DNA from 3 places in the Alteromonas sp. AWJ4_199 genome. Region 2 is predicted to be linked to each of the others. Evidence: predicted binding sites of a transcription regulator. Region 2 holds the regulator's gene; each other region holds the start of a gene.
The links. The regulator LexA, encoded in region 2, represses DNA repair genes until DNA is damaged. The targets are predictions, from matches to a motif close to TACTGTATNNNNATACAGTA.
Positions count from the first base shown of each region.

Region 1: recN (DNA repair protein RecN) is a predicted target of LexA. The motif match lies at 1,296-1,315, and genes of this name have one in related genera.
Region 3: uvrD (DNA helicase II) is a predicted target of LexA. The motif match lies at 1,633-1,652, and genes of this name have one in related genera.

Region 1 is NZ_JBSWUR010000002.1:114,715-118,006, reverse strand. Features, by position in the region: gene nadK (NAD(+) kinase) at 1-177, shown strand, start outside; gene dps (DNA starvation/stationary phase protection protein Dps) at 439-948, shown strand; gene recN (DNA repair protein RecN) at 1,356-3,041, shown strand; gene ACXAER_RS15460 (outer membrane protein assembly factor BamE) at 3,166-3,292, shown strand, end outside.
Region 2 is NZ_JBSWUR010000001.1:2,388,718-2,392,009, forward strand. Features, by position in the region: gene ACXAER_RS10450 (hypothetical protein) at 1-1,110, shown strand, start outside; gene lexA (transcriptional repressor LexA) at 1,223-1,849, shown strand; gene coxB (cytochrome c oxidase subunit II) at 2,430-3,292, shown strand, end outside.
Region 3 is NZ_JBSWUR010000001.1:2,072,096-2,075,387, reverse strand. Features, by position in the region: gene uvrD (DNA helicase II) at 1-1,573, opposite strand, end outside; gene cysE (serine O-acetyltransferase) at 2,087-2,884, shown strand; gene ACXAER_RS09070 (HAD-IA family hydrolase) at 2,968-3,292, opposite strand, start outside.

The sequences.
Region 1 (3,292 bases), on a different contig from region 2:
GTTAATAGTGACTCGCTACAAGTGAGTTGCGATAGCCATATTGTTCTGCCGGTGCTACCTGGCGATGAAATTCGAATAAACAAAAGCGTAGACAAACTCCATCTTGTTCACCCTAAGGGCTACAGCTACTTCAATGTACTTCGTAAAAAGTTAGGTTGGGGTAGTAAGCTTTACTAACCTCCCTGCTCCATTTAGTTGATTCCATGTGCATTTATTACATAAGCCTGTAGCATTTTCTTGATCGCTACAGGCTTGAAAAATAAAGATTTTTTAATCTCCCCCTGATTTCTCCAATGAAAACGCGTACTTATAAAAATCTCAAATTTCGGCATACCCGTTGCAACTGCCTAGGTAAGTTGTTGGCACAGGGTTAGCGAGACTTTAGCCCTATTGATGTTCCACATCATGCCGATTTATTTGCATTCAATAGGAGATATCATGAGTAACACCAATATCAAATTTACAGCCCCAGGAATGGATAACGATGCTGCTGCCAAAACAATCAAGGTATTGGATCAGCGATTGGTTGCACTATTAGATTTACAGTTAACGTTGAAGCACATTCATTGGAATGTAGTAGGACCAAATTTTATTGGCGTGCATGAGATGTTGGATCCGCAGGTAGATGCGGTACGCGAAATGACCGACACAATTGCAGAGCGAATTGCCACGTTAGGTGGCGTACCAAAAGGTACACCGAAAGCCATTGTTGAAGGTCGCAGCTGGAACGATTATGAGTTGGGTAAAGGTTTAGTACTTGACCACCTTAAGGCGCTGGATGCCGTATATGACGGTGTAAATGGTGACCATAGAAAAGCGTTAGAGCTTTTAGGTGAAATTGACCCAGTATCAGAAGATATGATTACTGGCCAACTGGCAGACTTAGAACAGTTTCAGTGGTTTGTGCGCGCACACATTGAGTCTGGCAGCGGTGAATTGCAGCAATAGCCTCTAATCATTGAATTTTATACACTAATCTAACTATCTATAGTTAGAATTTCAAAGGAGAGCTTAGGCTCTCCTTTTTGCTGTTTGGTTTTCAATAAACTCTAAAATAGGTTAACGTATCTGGCTACTAACTTTTTTTTGTAATCGGGCTTTTCGCCACTGAACCCTTACTAAACCTAGTACTGTATAAATTTTTGTAAAGCACGCATTTCCATTGTTTCACATCTTCAGGTTACTCATAACATCACAAAAGTCGCTAAACTTATGATATTGATTTTATGAGTTTTGTTAGCATCCCCCTCCATTTTAACGCAATTTTTTCCCGACTTAACTTTACACAGTCAAAATACTGTATATATTATCAGTTCCTGTATATATCATCATGTTCAACTTTTTCGAGTGTGGTTATGTTAGCGCATCTTTCTATTTCTAATTTTGCTGTTGTAAAACAATTATCGGTTCAACTGGAAAACGGCTTAACTGCTATAACCGGTGAAACCGGTGCAGGTAAATCAATTGCTATTGATGCTTTAAGCTTGTGCTTAGGCGAGCGTGCCGACGCAAATGCGGTGCGAAAAGGTAGTGCAAAAGCGGAAATCATTGCTCACTTTTCTTTAAACGGCAATGTATTAGCTAAAGCCTTCCTCGATGAACATGAGCTCACCTCAGATGAAGATGAGAATAGCTGCTTTATTCGCAGAGTTATTTCAAAGGAAGGCCGTTCAAAAGCTTTTATCAACGGTATTCCCGCCTCACTTCAGCAGTTAAAAGGTTTAGGCCAGTTTTTGTTGGCCATTCACGGTCAAAATACTCACCTACAGCTGCTGAAAGAAGACCATCAAAGAGAATTAGTTGATGGTTACGCTAAGCACAACGACATATTAGTGCAAGTTAGAGAAACCTACTCTCTTTGGCGTGATAAGCAACGCACATTAAAGGCGCTTCAAGAACAAGCCCAGCAGCGCGAAGACAGAATTCAGCTACTAACTTATCAGGTTCAAGAACTTGATGAATTCGCCATTGAAGAGGGTGAATTTGAGGAGTTAGAAATAGAGCACAAACGCCTTAGTAACGGGCAAAGCCTTTTAGAGCAAGCACAGACCAGCGTATATAACTTATATGAAAGCGATGAAGGCAACGCACTGTCAGTTATACAAAGCAGTATTGAACGTTTAGGCGAATTAGAGGCGCACGACGCTAGTTTAACGCCAATCATTACAATGCTTAATGATGCAGCAATTCAAGTAGAAGAAGCGGCAGGAGAACTACGTAGCTACTGCGATCACTTAGAGATTGACCCACTTCGCTTACAGCAAGTTGAGGCGCGCTATGCGAAGGCGATGGAACTTGCCCGTAAACATACTGTGATGCCAGAAGGACTTTATCAGCATCACCAAGAGCTAGCCGCCGAATTCAATGCTTTATCGGAACAGGAAACACTGTTAGGTACGCTTGAAGGCGAAGTAGAAGAAGCACGAGCAACGTATTTAACCGCGACCAAAGCGCTTTCTGAGAGCAGGCAACGTGCTGCTGGTAAGCTAAGCGAAGATATTGAAGTGCAAATTCGCCAGATGAATATGCCCCACGCAAAAGTGGATATTCAGATTCAATACGACGAACTTAAGAAGCCGGTGAGCACAGGTCTAGATACCGTAGAATTTAAAGTGTCTACCAACCCTGGTCAAGATGCAGACAAATTAGAAAAAGTCGTATCAGGTGGTGAACTTTCTCGTATAGGACTGGCTATTCAGGTTATCGCGAGCGGCCATCACGCTACCCCTACTATGATTTTCGATGAAGTCGATACGGGCATTAGCGGCCCAACAGCATCAATCGTTGGCGGGCTTTTACGTAAATTAGGTAAACAATCGCAAGTAATGTGTGTTACCCATCTACCTCAAGTAGCGGCACAGGCACATAATCAATTGTTTGTTACCAAGCTTACCGACGGGGAAAGTACTGAAACCCAGATGTTGGCGCTGACTAAGCAAGACAGGATCGATGAGCTTGCAAGACTGTTAGCCGGTGATAAAGTAACCAAATCGGCGCTAGCGAATGCAAAAGAACTGCTTAAAAGCGCAGCATCGAACTAAAATGCAGTTGATTGGTCATAGTTGTCAATGTAGCATGCCTTCGCGCTTGCAATAAAACAGTCTCGAAATTCGCTTTAGCGAAGTTCATTGACACTAACAAAGGCAATACTGGACAAATTAACGCATGAAGTTGCAACACCTATTAGTAATTCTTGGTATCACACTAACATCAACCGCTTGCTCGAACTGGATTTATCGAATCGACGTTCCTCAAGGAAACTTCCTTGATCAAAGAGATGTGGAAAAGCTGC
Region 2 (3,292 bases):
TCGCTTTTAATCGGCGACCTGAATAACGATAGCCGAAACGAAATAATCTGGACCGGCGACAGCGAAATTCAGGTTGCACTGCAAGATGCTGAGGGTGACTACGTATTATCAGATATACGAACGGAAGCACACTCTTCTAATTACTTTGCTGCCGGCTGGGCCCCTTTTGGTGATAATGATGAAAGAGCTGTCTTTGTGAGTGAGACAACTAACTACTACACATCAATTCAGATGCTGTCAGTTAACATGGAGAATGAGATTACCCTTAGCGACGAACTCGGCGACGATGTTTTTGACTATAGCAGACCCGTTGTTACTGACTATAATAATGATGGCCTGGGTGAATTATTCACAGGAGCTTTGAATAGCAATACATCATTCAACGTAGTTAAGTTGTCAGATAATTCAATTCAGTGGTCGCTGAGCCAAAATCAAAACAGCCAAGTCTCACTCATCGAAGCTGTAGACGTGAATGACGATAATTTTGTTGATGCGGTCATTGTTGAAAACAATCGACTCAAAGCATTCGATATTGAGAACCAAGTGCTCATTGACTCTGTCATCAATGAGTTTTCAATTGATGCTGTCGCTGAGCTCACCAATAATGGCGAACACTTTTTTGCTGTTAGTGGCTATGAATCATTAAAGCTCTATACAATGCAAGATGGCGAGTTTGTCGGACTGAATGAACTAGATGTTTCTTGTAGTCAATTGATAAGAATTAATGCTGATGGCGACGACGCCTCTGAGTTTGCATGCTTAGATAGAAACTACAATAGAATAAATATTTATGACGTAACAAATGACGCCTTAGTACTTAAAGACGCCATAACGCCTACATTCGATCTTCAAAATATAGCCGTTATTCCAACGACATCGTCTAATCAATCAATACTTGGCATTTACCAAGCTGAAGAATATGACTCATCGTATGGATATTATGACAACGTTGCTTACCGAGTCACTGAAATAGATATCAATGGACATGTCATTTGGCGTAGCCCTTCCATTGGCATTAATCATGTCGATGGTATGCGTACCCGAAAGAACAATGCCGGCGAAGTAGAGCTTCAAATAGGTAATCCGAACATGGCCCTTCTTGTGAAATAAGGGTAATACACTTGTCGCTGTCTATTGCTTGTAGCAAAAGACGCGGCAAGTGCTTGTTATTTAGTTTTAGGTGTATATACTTACAGGAACTGTATGAACAGACAGGTCTTTTATGCGCCCACTCACAGCTCGACAAACCGAAGTTTTAGAACTTATCAAAACCACCATGCAAGAAACGGGGATGCCGCCTACGCGTGCGGAAATCGCTCGTCAACTTGGTTTTCGTTCTGCCAACGCAGCAGAAGAACATTTGAAAGCCTTGGCGCGTAAAGGCGTGATAGAAATTCTGCCGGGTACCTCTCGGGGTATTAAACTCAATATTCCTCTCGAAAATGACGTACCTGAAGAAGAAGGCCTACCTCTCATTGGTCGTGTGGCGGCGGGTGAGCCAATTTTGGCGCAAGAGCACGTAGAATCACACTACAAGGTAGACCCTGCACTGTTTCAACCTCAAGCAGACTTTTTACTGCGTGTTAACGGCATGAGTATGAAAGACATCGGTATTCTAGATGGCGATCTCCTTGCTGTGCATCGCACCACCGATGTTCACAATGGCCAGGTCGTTGTGGCACGTGTAGACGAAGATGTTACGGTAAAGCGTTTAGAAAAACGTGGTCGTGAAGTATTACTTCATGCCGAAAACGAAGAATTCGCACCTATTCGAGTAGACCTAGCCAACGAACCTTTTGCTATTGAGGGGATTGCAGTAGGCGTTATAAGAAACGCGGACTGGATGTAAGGTTTTAACACCTTCAACGAAAAGCGGCGCACTAGCCGCTTTTTTTATGCCTTTTATTGCTTTATTTCTACCAGTTTTCTGGAGTTAGGGTGACTAAGCCCGCCTTTAAAAAGCGAACCCAACCATGACTATCAGAAAGCGTATTACGCGTATTTTGCCTGTGAATGAACTACTGAATATGCATTCATTATTCTAAAGTTTGTTTGAAAATAAATATTAATAACCTATTAGTTGTTGATTTTATAATCAAATGATTGCTAGTAGAACCTTTGTGTTGTTCAAAATGTACGTTTGATTTTATTCTCGCTTAATACATGCTCATTTCTTTTTCCATCCAATATGTAACGTAAGGCTGCCACGGAAATGATTAAAAATTAACCGCTTCGTTAAATTTTTAATAGAAAAGACTAGACGGCACGACATTATTGCGCAATTCTTATACAGAGATTAACAAAATAATAACAATGACTCTAAATTTGTTTTACAAGTTGAGGTGATGGGTCAATCGTTCGCAAACCATTTGGTAGGGCATCGCGCAAAATAATCAGCGTTTTTGGTCTTGCTATTACGGAGGTGCTGAGTGAAACAACTAACGACCGTTTTCGCAAAATGGTGTTCGACAATACCGTTTTTGCTTTTTTCCCCTTTGCTTCTTGCCCAAGAAGTCAGTGAAGAGGCCTCTTCACTTAATTTAAGGCGCGGTGCCACCGACATCAGCGGGCAGGTTTACGACCTGCATATGCTGATGTTCTTCATTTGTGTAGGTATCGCGGTTGTAGTTTTTGGCGTGATGTTCGCCTCAATGTATCTACATAGAAAGTCCCGTGGCGCCAAGCCAGCTAATTTTCACGAAAACGTGAAGGTTGAAATTGCTTGGACCGTTATTCCTTTCCTTATTCTTATCTTCATGGCGGTACCCGCAGCGAATACTCTAATTGCTATGGAAGACACGTCTGAGCCTGACATGACTGTGCTAGTAACAGGCTCTCAATGGAAATGGCACTACAAGTACATGGATAGCGATGTAGAGTTTTATTCTTTACTCGCCACTCAGCGCGAGCAAATAGAAAACAAATTTCAGAAAACAGATAACTACCTGTTGGAAGTTGACCGTCCCTTGGTTATTCCTACTGGGAAAAAAGTACGCTTTCTTATTACCTCTGACGACGTTATCCACTCTTGGTGGGTTCCTGACTTTGCCGTGAAAAAAGATGCCAACCCCGGATTTATTAACGAGTCTTGGGCCAAGGTGAATGAGCCTGGTATTTATCGCGGACAGTGCGCAGAGCTCTGTGGAAAAGACCACGGCTATATGCCGGTTGTGGTAATTGCTAAAGAACCCGCCGAGTTTGAAAAGTGGATGGGCGAACAAGAAGAGATTGTTCGTAAAGCAAAAGAAGAAGAGCAGCGTCTACTTTCTATGAATATGTCTATGGATGAACT
Region 3 (3,292 bases), 320 kb from region 2:
CTTCGGGCACGATAAAGGTTTTACATGCACTGACTAGTTCTTCTAAGTTTTCTAGTCGAGCCTGGGCCTTTTCTCCGCGTTCTGCTTGGTACATGGCGTACAGACCAGATTGACGAATCGCTTTGTCGGCTTGCTGATCAAGCGGCTCATCTAACGTGGCTTGCTCAAGCTCTGTAATTAGTAATACAAAGCTTTGCATCGCGTTTAATGCACGGCCCTTAAACCCACCTTCGTTTATAAGCAACTGGCTGGCTTGCCACATAGAACAGTTATGCATGCGTGCAGTGTCGCGCACTTGCGAAAGAGTTTTCTCACCAATACCGCGGCTTGGGGTGTTTACCACGCGCTCGAAGGCAGCGTCATCGTGAGGGTGACTTACCATGCGCATATAGCCAAGGGCATCTTTTATTTCTTGGCGTTCGAAGAAGCGCAAACCGCCGTAAATGCGATACGCCAGCCCTTCGTGTAGCAAGGCTTCTTCCAGTACTCGAGACTGGGCGTTGTTCCTGTAAAGAATGGCAGTGTCGCTAAGGGCGTTGCCTTGGTTTAGCCAGTCTTTGATTTTAGACACGATAAAGCGCGCTTCATCTAGCTCGTTGAAGCCCGCATAAACAGAAATCAGCTCACCTTGCGCATCTTCCGTCCACAACTCTTTGCCTAAACGGCCTGTATTATTGTCGATAACCGTATTCGCTGCTTTTAGAATGTTCCCGGTAGAACGGTAATTCTGCTCAAGGCGAATAGTGGTAGGCTCATTAAAGTCTTTTAGAAAATGCTGAATATTATCTACGTTTGCGCCTCGCCAGCCGTAAATAGACTGGTCGTCGTCGCCAACAATCATAATATTGTTATTGTCGCCGCTACACAGCATGCGAAGCCATGCATATTGGATATTGTTGGTATCTTGGAACTCGTCAACTAACACAGCACGGAAACGGCGTTGATAGTGCGCCAACACTTCAGGATTCTTTGCCCATAACTCATGAGCGCGTAGCAATAGTTCGGCAAAATCAACCAAGCCTGAGCGGTCGCAGGCGTCCTGATATGCCGCATAGACTTCACGCATGGTCTTTTGGATATGATCGCCGTGAGTCTCGATGTGCTGAGGGCGCAGGCCTTCGTCTTTATTGCCGTTTATGTACCACTGAATTTGACGAGGGGCCCAATGCTTTTCGTCCAGGTTCATGGCCTTCAGAATACGGCGAATGAGTCGATACTGATCGTCAGAATCAATGATCTGAAAGTTTTCAGGCAAATTAGCTTCAGCGTGATGCGCGCGTAATAGGCGGTGTGCAAGCCCGTGGAAGGTACCAATCCACATGTTGTGTAGGCTGCGACCCATCAACGACTCAATACGGCCGCGCATCTCTTTGGCGGCTTTATTTGTAAACGTCACTGCCAAAATAGAAAAAGGGGCGATGTTTTCGACTTCCATCAACCACGCGATGCGATGCACTAATACGCGGGTTTTACCACTACCAGCGCCAGCTAATACTAGGGCATTTGATAATGGGGCTGCTACTGCTTCACGCTGTTTGTCGTTAAGCTCGTCTAGCAGTCGAGATACATCCATAGTGTGGTACCTGTTAGTTGATAGTGTTGTACATTCAGCAGCGGGCTATTATGCCATCTGACTGTTAATTTATACAGTCCAGTTTTTCAGCCCTTTTCGTTAAATAAGAACGCAGTTATTTGCCAAGTTAAGCTTTGTGTTTATGCGAGTCTCTTAATGAAAGAAACGGACGCTTTAACCGTTCTAATTGAGTAGTGACAGAGCCTAGTGTGGTCGACGTAAGGCTCAAAGGTACACAAATGAAAGATACAGTTATTAGCTATAACGAATTAATACGATAAATTGATCGAATTATGCGCTTGGCAGGTATCACATCGGTATTGCATCACGCCAAACTCGGGTAAACTTTCTGCTCTCTTAATTCGGCTACCTCTGCGCTTTCTTACAGGGCGAGTGTTAGCAAAAGAGTTAAGCCATTTTAGGCAAGTTAAAAAAAGCACACGGCCCCAACTTTTTAACGACATACATTGGCACAAAAACAGCTAATTAACAGCACACTAACGGGACATGCTCATGACCGCACTTTCTACGCCCATCGATTTCTGGTCGACGCTCAAACAAGAAGCGCAAATTGTTGCTGACAACGAACCATTGCTATCTAGCTATGTGCACGCCAGTGTTCTTGCTCATCATAATTTCGAATCGTCGCTAAGCTTTATTCTGTCAAACAAAATGGCAGATGACGTGATGCCTGCGATTGCTATACGTGAGGTGTTCGACGAAGCCTACTTGTTAGAGCCTGGCATTAGCGAGGCAGCCATTGCTGACATAATGGCGATTAATGCGCGAGATGCCGCAGTGAACGACTACCTTACTCCTTTACTGCACTTTAAAGGTTTCCACGCCGTTCAGGTGCATAGAATGGCGCACTACCTTTGGGTTCACGGGCGCCACCAGTTAGCCTTATTTTTGCAAAGCCGCAACTCGGCAAGTTTTGGTGTAGATATACATCCTGCTGCACGAATTGGTAAGGGCGTTATGTTCGATCACGCGACTGGTATTGTGGTGGGTGAGACAGCGGTAGTAGAAGATAATGTTTCTATTCTTCAAAGTGTCACCCTTGGCGGTACGGGTAATGAGTCGGGCGACCGTCACCCTAAAATTCGCCAGGGTGTGTTAATTGGCGCAGGTGCCAAGATCCTAGGAAATATCGAAATAGGCGAAGGCTCAAAAGTCGGCGCAGGTAGCGTTGTATTAAATAGCGTACCAGCCCACGTTACCGTGGTGGGCGTTCCAGCAAAGGTGGTTGGGAGACCGGTTTGTCAAAGCCCTTGTGAATCCATGCGCCAAAACGTCCTAGAAGATAACTAAAATATGGGGTCAGAGTACATTTCCCCTTTTACACTTCGTAAAAGTTTAAAGTACTCTGACCCCGTTATTCATGACCCCATTATTCATAGGAAGTGGGTTAACTCTTTGAGGTTGTCTAGTGCTACGTGAGGCAATACGCTTACAGGTTCGTTGGCTAGCGTCATGGGTCTGTTACAGGCAAACCATGCAGCTTGGAAGCCAGCGTTAATTGCACCTTGGACGTCCTTTATGATGTTATCGCCTACGTGAAGAATATGTTTCGGTGCAATTTGTAAACGTGCTGCGGCTTCATCAAACATATCGCGGGCTGGTTTCATCGGCCGTGTTGTACTGGCGTGAAGAATAGATTCAAAATAACCTTCAATGCCTATTTTTTCTGCGTTTACATTGCCGTTAGTAATGCCGATA